DNA from 3 places in the Clostridium sp. MF28 genome. Region 1 is predicted to be linked to each of the others. Evidence: riboswitches for the same ligand, from Rfam matches in the RefSeq annotation. Region 1 holds a riboswitch; each other region holds the start of a gene.
What was found. Region 1 has a riboswitch for lysine ahead of dapA (4-hydroxy-tetrahydrodipicolinate synthase). Riboswitches for the same ligand answer to the same signal wherever they lie in the genome.
Positions count from the first base shown of each region.

Region 2: linked by a shared signal. The riboswitch ahead of lysA (diaminopimelate decarboxylase) and the one ahead of dapA (4-hydroxy-tetrahydrodipicolinate synthase) in region 1 are both predicted to bind lysine.
Region 3: linked by a shared signal. The riboswitch ahead of AXY43_RS18945 (amino acid permease) and the one ahead of dapA (4-hydroxy-tetrahydrodipicolinate synthase) in region 1 are both predicted to bind lysine.

Region 1 is NZ_CP014331.1:3,240,110-3,243,401, forward strand. Features, by position in the region: gene AXY43_RS13840 (SulP family inorganic anion transporter) at 1-520, opposite strand, end outside; gene dapA (4-hydroxy-tetrahydrodipicolinate synthase) at 712-1,581, opposite strand; lysine riboswitch at 1,727-1,893, opposite strand; gene AXY43_RS13850 (sulfite exporter TauE/SafE family protein) at 1,929-2,705, opposite strand; rRNA gene rrf (5S ribosomal RNA) at 2,818-2,934, opposite strand; rRNA gene AXY43_RS13860 (23S ribosomal RNA) at 3,074-3,292, opposite strand, start outside.
Region 2 is NZ_CP014331.1:2,886,416-2,889,707, reverse strand. Features, by position in the region: gene AXY43_RS12305 (hydrolase) at 60-734, shown strand; lysine riboswitch at 913-1,083, shown strand; gene lysA (diaminopimelate decarboxylase) at 1,399-2,694, shown strand; gene lepB (signal peptidase I) at 2,998-3,292, shown strand, end outside.
Region 3 is NZ_CP014331.1:4,322,202-4,325,493, reverse strand. Features, by position in the region: gene AXY43_RS18955 (ABC transporter ATP-binding protein) at 1-159, shown strand, start outside; gene AXY43_RS18950 (hypothetical protein) at 153-956, shown strand; lysine riboswitch at 1,213-1,386, shown strand; gene AXY43_RS18945 (amino acid permease) at 1,538-2,962, shown strand; gene AXY43_RS18940 (APC family permease) at 3,103-3,292, opposite strand, start outside.

The DNA of each region.
Region 1 (3,292 bases):
ATGTATTTAACGTTCCTATATTGGTAAGATAACTTTTCCATTTTGCAAAAAACTCTGCTGGAACATTTTCAATTTTCAATGCTAAAAAATCTTTGACTTCAGTGGATACCAGCGTTACTGCTATACCAGCAGTAAATCCTATTGTTATTGTCTGGGGTATGTACTTAATTAATGAACCAAACTTTAAAATCCCCATTATTACTAATATAATTCCAGCCATTATCGTTGCTACAACAAGTCCACCTATACCATACTCTTGAATAATAGAATAAATTATAACGACAAATGCCGCTGTAGGTCCACCTATTTGAACTTTACTTCCACCTAAGAGCGAAATAATAAATCCTGCAAATATTGCTGTCGTAAGCCCTTTCTCTGGAGATACTCCCGATGATATTCCAAGTGCTATTGACAACGGTAATGCTATTACAGCTACAATAACGCCAGCTATAATATCCTTCATAACTTGCTCTCTAGTAATTTCCTTGTTCTTAATCATAGAAAAGAACTTAGGCATCATTTCTAATCACTTCCTTATTAAATTTGTCAGTCTCTATCTTACTCCTAAATGCTAGAGTAGTCAAAATAATCCCTTATTATTACTACATTACTAGAATAATTTATAGAGAAATTAATAAAAAGTGATTTTTATTAAGGTTAACTTATTCAATTTTTTTAACAATTATCTATAACATAATTATGCTTTTTCTCTTAAATACCTAATATCTTATCTATCTTACTTTCTAGTCCTTTTGTAATGTTCATCAATGGCAATCTAACCTCATCAGAATCTATTAGCCCTAGTTTCTTTAGGCTATATTTAAGAGGTGTTGGGTTGGGTTCTGAAAATAATAGCGGTATCATTTTATATAGAGAATTCCATTTTTTTAGTGCAACTTGATGATCATTAGCCTTAGCTAAGTTATATACCTCAATAAAATCTTTAGTATTTAGATGTGCTGATGCCATTATTCCGCCTTGTCCTCCAAGCATAAGCGTCGTATAAAAATACATGTCTTCACCTGTTAAGATGGAAAAATCTTTTGGAGGATTCATTAATAGTTCAGTTGTTTGCTTCATGCTTCCACAGCAGTCTTTTATTCCTATTATGTTTTTTAACTGAGATAATACATGCACAGTTTCATTTTCAATATTAGCTCCAGTTCTATATGGTATATTATAAAGTACTATATCCAAATCAGTTGATTCTGATATACTTTTAAAATGCTCATAAATACCTCTTTGATCTGGTCTCGAATAATATGGTGTAACTGATAGTATTCCATTCACTTTATGCTTTTCTACTAATTTTAGCTTTTTAATTACTTCACTTGTATTATTGCCGCCTAATCCTATGTATACTGGAACTCTATTCTTATTATATTCAACAGTTTTTTCTAAAATTTCTTCATATTCATTCTCTAGTATTGTAGGTGATTCTCCTGTAGTTGCAAGTGGTATAATTCCATTTACTCCTTCTTCTACGTAATGATTAATCATTCTTTTGTAAGATTTAAAATCTACCTTTCCATCTTTAAATGGTGTTAATAATGGTACTAGAACTCCTTCAACCTTTGCCAACTTTTCCAACTCCTCAAATCTATTTTATTAAATAAGAAAACCCGTTAGCATATATACCAACGGGTAGAGTTAACCGCATAAAACTTGTACAAAACTAAAACATAATAATATCATAACTATAACATTATTATCTATAGCTTCACCAAATCCTTGTAGCTCTCCACTTTCGTGACAGTTATGCATATATTTTATGCATACCCAGAAATAAATTTTTGCATAATCTAAATCTTCGGCTATAATACCTTTCTTTATTAGTCAACGTTTGCCAACTCATAATAAATACTCTTTATTAATAGCACCTCTACCTTAGGTTTTCGTTATTACATTATTAAAATTATATCATTTAATTAACTACTTGTAAATAAAATAGCATCTATCACTTTGCCAAATAACATAATTATTACTAATATTATTATCGGCTTTATGATCTTCGCTCCACTTTTAATTGCAAAATGTGCCCCTAAATAATTTCCTAAACTAGCACATATAGCTGCAGGTATACCTATCATAAATAAAACCTTGCCATTTAATATATAAGCTATTAGTGCTGCAAAATTAGATGCCAAATTCACTATCTTAGCATTACCAGACGCAGTTATAAGATTGAATCCTAAAAATGATGTAAAGGCTAAAACTAAAAATGTTCCTGTTCCCGGACCAAAAAATCCATCATAAGCTCCTATTACTAAACCTATTATTCCTGCCACTAAATAAATCTTTCTATGTTCTACTTTCTTTTCGTTATTTTCTACTCCAATTTTTCTATTAAACAAAAGAAAAATTGCAACAATAGGTAAGATGATAATAAGACAGTATTGCAAATACTTTTCATCTAGTAGCAATACTAATTGCGTTCCAAACCAAGATCCTATAATAGCACCTATGGCTGAAATTAATGCTGGTTTAATTTTTATATTACCACTACTTAAAAATTTTATAGAAGCTGCAAATGTTCCAATACCATTTGCAAACTTATTAGTTCCATATGCCATATGTATTGGCATTCCAGCAAAAATATATGCTGGCAAAGATATTATTCCACCTCCACCTGCAACAGCATCCACGAAACCTGCGCAAAATACTAATGGGCATATGATAAGCAATGTCATATTATATGAATACATAACCTCTCCTAACGACAATAAGCTAATTATATTCTCTATAAAGATAATTAACTTATTACGACTTTAATAAAACTAAAATAAAAAAGATAGTCATTACAACTATCTTTTGCTTACCTCGCAACGTCCTACTCTGCCACACAGTCTCCCATGCAGTACCATCGGCGCTATAGACCTTAACTTTCCTGTTCGGAATGGGAAGGAGTGTTACCTCTATGCCATCATCACGAGATATTAGCTTTTCCCAAATCTCTGATTTGGTTGAAAAACTTATGCAAATCGCTTTAGCGATTTGTATTCATTATTCAATTGAAAGTTTTGTTCTTTCAAATTGCACACAGTTTCTTTAATGTATTTACAACTTGACTATATTGGTCAAGCCCTCGACCTATTAGTATCAGTCAGCTAAATACGTTACCATACTTACACCTCTGACCTATCAACCTTGTAGTCTTCAAGGGGCTTACTAGCTTATGCTATGGGAAATCTCATCTTGAGGTGGGCTTCACACTTAGATGCTTTCAGCGTTTATCCCTTCCCGACTTAGCTACCCAGCTATGCTTCTGGCGAAACAACTGGTACACCATAGG
Region 2 (3,292 bases), 350 kb from region 1:
AACTAGAGAAATTTATTATAAAAATCTAACCGATAGTTAATGGGGAGGGGATAAAAATTATGACCAATAAAGATGTTAAATATATTCCTCAAATAAAGGGTACGCTTAGGAATCATGTAATTGAGGTTCCAGCAGTTATAAGAAATTGTGGTGGAATTAAAATTTTTGGGAAGAGAATAAAATCATTGCTATTTAGTACAGATGTAGCATTAATAAGAAATAGCAATGCTGATGCAATTATTGCGGTATATCCATTTACACCACAGCCTGTAATAACACAGGCACTTGTTATGGCAGCTGATGTTCCGGTTTTTTGTGGCGTAGGTGGAGGAATAACACAAGGAAAAAGAGTTGTGAATTTAGCTATGGATGCAGAATTTAAAGGTGCTATGGGAGTTGTTGTAAATGCACCTACGAGTAATGAAATTGTTAATAAGATTAGGTCAACAATAGATATACCAGTAATAGTAACGGTCATTTCTGAAGATGAAGATGTTACTAAAAGGATTGAAGCTGGAGCTACAATACTTAATGTTTCAGGTGGAAGAAATACCGCTAATATAGTCAGAAATATCAGAAAGAGATTTCCAGAGTTTCCTATAATAGCAACTGGAGGACCAACTGAAGAGTCAATTAAAGAGACAATTCAAGCTGGAGCAAATGCTATAACTTTTACGCCACCAACATCAGCAAGTATTATGGGAGATCTTATGGATGAGTATAGGAAAGAATAAGAACTTAATAAGCTTGGGTTTTATACCATTAATTTAAAGTTAAAAAAGTATTGCTTTAAGTTTAATTTATGGTATCATATTTGTAACAGTTTAATAAAATGATATTGTGCAGATAATGATTTATAATGTCATTAATATTAAAATATTAATGAATTCTAATAATATAATATATAACATGACCTGGGGTAGAGGTGCTGCAATAAATAGTAGGTATGAGGAGTTGGCAAACGTTGATTTATACTAAAAGGTATTACAGCCGAAGAAAATAGATTATTATGCGATAATCTTTTTCTGGGTATTCATAGAATATGTGAATAACTGTCACGAAGAGTGTTGAGCTACAAGGTACTTTTTTCAGTTATAAATTAACAGTTTGAAAAGAATAATAATGATTTTGTTAGTATAGACGTTCAAATTCATTTATTAATCTTTTGCGAAGAATTGATAATTAATGAAAATATTGTGCATAAATTTAGCGTAAATATCTACCACTCGTCACAGATACACTCTGTGGCGTTTGTTTTTTATTATAATTATTAGTTAATACAACATCAATAATCCGGAGGCAATGCAAAAAACGGATATTTTTTATTGAAATTGGTGTTGTGATTTATTTTAATCAATGAAGCAATAGCTAATAAAATATAATTTGGGGGTTAATCAAATGAAGTTGTTTGGAACAATGAAAGTAGAAGACAATCAATTAATGATTGGAGGCATCAGTGCTAAAAATTTAGTGAGAGAATATGGGAGTCCGTTATATGTATTTGATGAAGATTTAATAAGAGAATACTGTAGGGATTATAGAAAATATTTCAAGTGCGAAGAGAATAATAATAGAGTAGCTTTTGCAGGAAAAGCATTTTTGACACTTCAAATGTGTAAATTATTGAAGGAAGAGAATATGTGTCTTGATGTTGTATCTGGGGGGGAATTATACACTGCATATAAGTCTGAATTTCCACTTGAAAAAGTTATGTTCCATGGAAATAATAAGACTCTATCTGAGATTGAACTTGGCGTAAGACTAGGTGTAGGTAATTTTGTAGTAGATAATTATTACGAAATAGACGCATTAAATGATATAGCTAAAGAATATAATAAGGTACAAAATATTTATTTAAGAATAACACCAGGTATTGAAGCGCATACTCATGATTATATAAAGACTGGACAAATAGATTCAAAATTTGGCTTTGCTCCAGTTGATACTATAATAGAAGATGCTATTAAAAAAGCTATAAGTTTAGAGAATATAAATCTTGCAGGAATACATTGTCATATAGGTTCGCAAATATTTGACTTAGAGCCATATGAAGATGCTGTTGAAATAATGTTAGAACTTGTGAGAAATACAAAGGAAAACCTAGGTTACCTAATAAACGAAGTAGATTTTGGCGGAGGTTTTGGTATATATTATACCGAGGGAGATGAACCAAGAAGTACTGAAGAATATTGCAGCACAATAATTAATAAAGTTGATGAAGTGTGTGCGAGAACAGGTCAAGAAAGGCCAATTCTTACAATAGAGCCAGGAAGAAGTATTGTAGCTAATGCAGGAACAACTTTATATACTGTAGGATCAGTCAAGGAAATTCCGAGTGTTAGAAAATATGTATCAGTAGACGGTGGAATGACTGATAATATAAGACCGGCTCTTTATAATGCAGAATATGAATGTATTATTGCAAGTGGAGTTGAAGGAGATAGAGAAGAAACAGTTACAATATCAGGAAAATGTTGTGAATCGGGAGATATATTATTAGAAAATATTAAAATTCCAGAAGTTAAAAGCGGAGATATTCTAGCAATAATGACTACAGGAGCATATGGTTATTCTATGTCAAGCAATTATAATAGAATACCAAAGCCAGCGGTTGTAATGGTTAAAGATAATGAAACAAGACTTATTTGCAAAAGAGAATCTTATGATGATCTATTAAAGAATGATGTTGAATAGATATAAGTATTTGAATATGTTTAAGTAAGAATTTAAATTATATAGATTTCCTAAAAGGATTATGCACTAATTTTTAAGATTGGTGCATATTTTTGTTATAAAATTAACATCTTATAAATATTTTAGATAGTAAAATATGTTATACTAATATAGCATATTAAAATATGCACATTAGAAAAAAGCGCGAAGCGCAACCAAGATCATTTTAATTAGAAAAAAGCGCGAAGCGCAACTAAGAACTTCTTAAGTGAAATGATTTATATAATTAAGGATTATGAAAAAATGGGGTATTAATGAAAAATTATGTGTAATATGGGACATGGAGGTAATATTGTGGCAGAAAATAACGAAGATGAAATTGTAGCAGATAAAAAAGAAAAAAAGAAGTCCATATTAAATGAATGGATAATTGATATTGCAGTTGTTCTTTGCATAGCGCTTCTTGTATGGAATTTTGTGGGATACGGTGTTTGGATTACAAGTGGATCTATGATTCCAACATTAGAAGTTAAAGATAGATTGCTAGTAACTAGGGTGCATAATCCTAAAAATTTAAAAGAAGGAGATATTGTATTATTTAAAAATGACGAATTTAAGG
Region 3 (3,292 bases), 1.1 Mb from region 1:
ATTATATCTACTCACCTTATTTCTGACATTGAAAGAATATTAGATGATGTAGTCTTTATATCATATGGAAATATATTCTTAACTAAAAGTGTTGATGAAATAAGAGAAAATGAAGGCAAGAGTGTTGATGCTCTATTTAGGGAGGTATTTAGATGTTAGGAAAATTAATGAAGTATGAGGTAAAAGCAACTGGCAGAACCCTTATACCGCTATATTTAGTATTATTAGCATTTGCTATCATTAATAAAATTTTTATCGGAACTGGTCTATCCCATAAACTTCAAGGATTTGGTTCAATCCCATTTATACTAAGCATCTTTGGATACGGATGTACTATGGCTGCTGTATTCATAGTCACCTTTTTCATAATTATCCAAAGATTTTATAAAAATCTGCTTGGTGATGAAGGATATTTAATGAACACCCTTCCAGTGAGCACCATCACAAACATTACAAGCAAACTTTCAATTGCTACTTTTTGGACTATAATAAGTGGAATTGTAGCCATACTTTCAATAATTATTATGGCATTTGACCCTAGGGCTTTTGGTCAATTCTTTTCTGAAACTTTTAGGGCTCTTTCAGAAGGTTATGCTAAAATAGGAATACAAATTTATGTAATTATTATAGAATTATTAATTGCTATGATATTTCAGTTTGTAAAATTTATTAGTATGATTTATGCTTCTATATCAATTGGGCATATATTTAGTAAGCATAGAATTCTTTCATCTTTCGGGGCATTCATAATATTAAATTTAATTGCAGGTGCAATATCCTCATCTATTGGGATAGCTTTTTCATCCTCTAGACTGCCTGATTTACTAAGAAATATTGAATCTCTTTGGCCTATTAATTTATTTTTAATATCTATCACAGTATTTAATATAATCTTCATAATAGTTTATTTCATAATAACAAGCTATATATTAAAAAATAAATTAAATTTAGAATAAAAAATGCTATTTTAAATATATAATCTTAGTATGGTGCCAACTTGTATAAAAAGCTAAATACAAACACTAATCCTTACCAAGATAGTATATTTATTTATAAATATTAAAAAAGCGACTATTGAAATAATTTTCAATAGTCGCTTTTAATATGCAAATATTTTAGTCATTTTCTATGCATTTTTATAAATTGTTAAATATTTTATATTGACTTATTCCTCATTTTATTACATAATTACATATAACTTAATAGGTAAATAACTAAGATAGAGGCGCGAAATTTAAGAGTATTATTATGGAGGTAAGCTCATTGAAGTAATAAGAAAGGAACTTTCGCCGAAGTAAATAGCTGTTGCTTTAATACTATTTGCTGGGCTTGTGTAAAATATATACAAGACTGCCACAACTTATTTTGTGGAGAGCTATTTTTAATGTAAATGTCGATATTCGTCATATTTTTAAAATGTGTAACTTTCGTATTTATGTCATGAGTATGCTCTCATGGCTTTTTTTATTGTTTTAATTTTTATATTATCTTAGTTACTTGCTTATGGAAATTTAAAACCATAATGGAGGATAGAAAAATGAGTGAAGAAAATCACGAATTAAAGAGAAGTTTAAAAGCAAGACACTTAAACATGATAGCCATAGGCGGATCTATTGGTACCGGTATATTCCTTGCAATGGGTGATACTCTCCACCAAGCTGGTCCTGGTGGTGCATTAGTAGCTTATGCACTAGTAGGTATAATGGTATACTTTTTAATGACAAGCTTAGGAGAAATGGCAACTCATATGCCAATATCTGGTTCATTTAGCTCATATGCTAATAAATTTATTGATCCAGCTCTTGGATTTGCCCTTGGCTGGAACTACTGGTACAACTGGGCTATAACAATTGCAGCCGAAATGGTTGCCGGTGCTCTGTTGATGAAATACTGGTTTCCAGATGTAAATGCCCTATATTGGAGTATTTTATTTTTAGTAATTATAGTAGGCTTAAATATTTTATCATCTAGAGCATATGGAGAATCAGAATACTGGTTTGCTGGTATTAAGGTGGTTACCGTTCTTATATTCATAGTAATTGGTGTTTTAATGATTGTAGGCATAATGGGTGGAGATAAAATAGGATTTCATAACTTCACCATTGAAGATGGACCCTTCCATGGAGGAATTAAATCAATATTTTCTATTTTCTTAATTGCAGGTTTTTCATTTCAAGGTACTGAACTTATTGGAATTGCTGCAGGTGAAAGCGAAGATTCTGAGAAGAATATTCCAAAAGCTATAAAATCAATATTTTGGAGAATATTAATATTTTACCTAGGTACGATTATTGTCCTAGGAGCAATAATACCATTTACTGAAGCTGGACTTGATACAAGCCCATTTACAATGGTATTTGAAAAAGCTGGTATTGCAGGTGCTGCTTCACTGATTAATGCGATCATATTAACTTCTGTATTATCTGCTGGTAACTCTGGTATGTATGCATCAAGTAGAATGCTTTATGCAATGGCTAAAGAAGGTATGGCTCCTAAAGCTTTTGCTAAAACAAATAATAGAGGTGTACCTATAAATGCCGTACTTCTAACTACATTAATAGCTTCTGCTTGCTTTTTAACAGGTCTATATGCAGAGAGTACTGTTTATGTTTGGCTAGTTGCAGCATCTGGTCTTGCTGGATTTATAGCTTGGGTAGGTATAGCAATATGCCACTATAGATTTAGGAAAGCATATGTTTATCAAGGAAGGGATTTAAATGAGTTAAAATATAGGGCTAGTTTATATCCATTTGGTCCAATATTAGCATTATTAATGTGTATTATTATAATAATAGGTCAAGGATATTCATACATTACTCCTGAGGCGATTGATTGGAATGGATTAATTGCAGCTTATATAGGACTTCCATTATTCTTAATCTTATACGTAGGTTATAAAATAAAGAATAAGACTAAAGTTATTCCTTTAGATAAAGTTGATTTAGACTTCTCTGATAAATAGTAACAAAAAGTAAGATCATAATTTTTAAGTTTAACTTTTACTTGTACTTTCTATTTTAGCTTTAAATATTATATTTCTCTGGAAATAATAAGAGTACCTCAAATATTTTTGAGGTACTCTCCTTTCTATATTATATGATCCTATTCATTAATTATATAAGGCACAGTTACAATAACTACATTTCTCATCTTAAGTATAGATCTTCTTAAAAGTATTGATGTTTGATTATGAAGTGTCTGATGCCACCATTTATGTATAATAAATTGAGGCATTACTATTGTTATTACTTCGTGTTTCTTTAAGTGCTTATGTTTTTCTTCTACATACGCT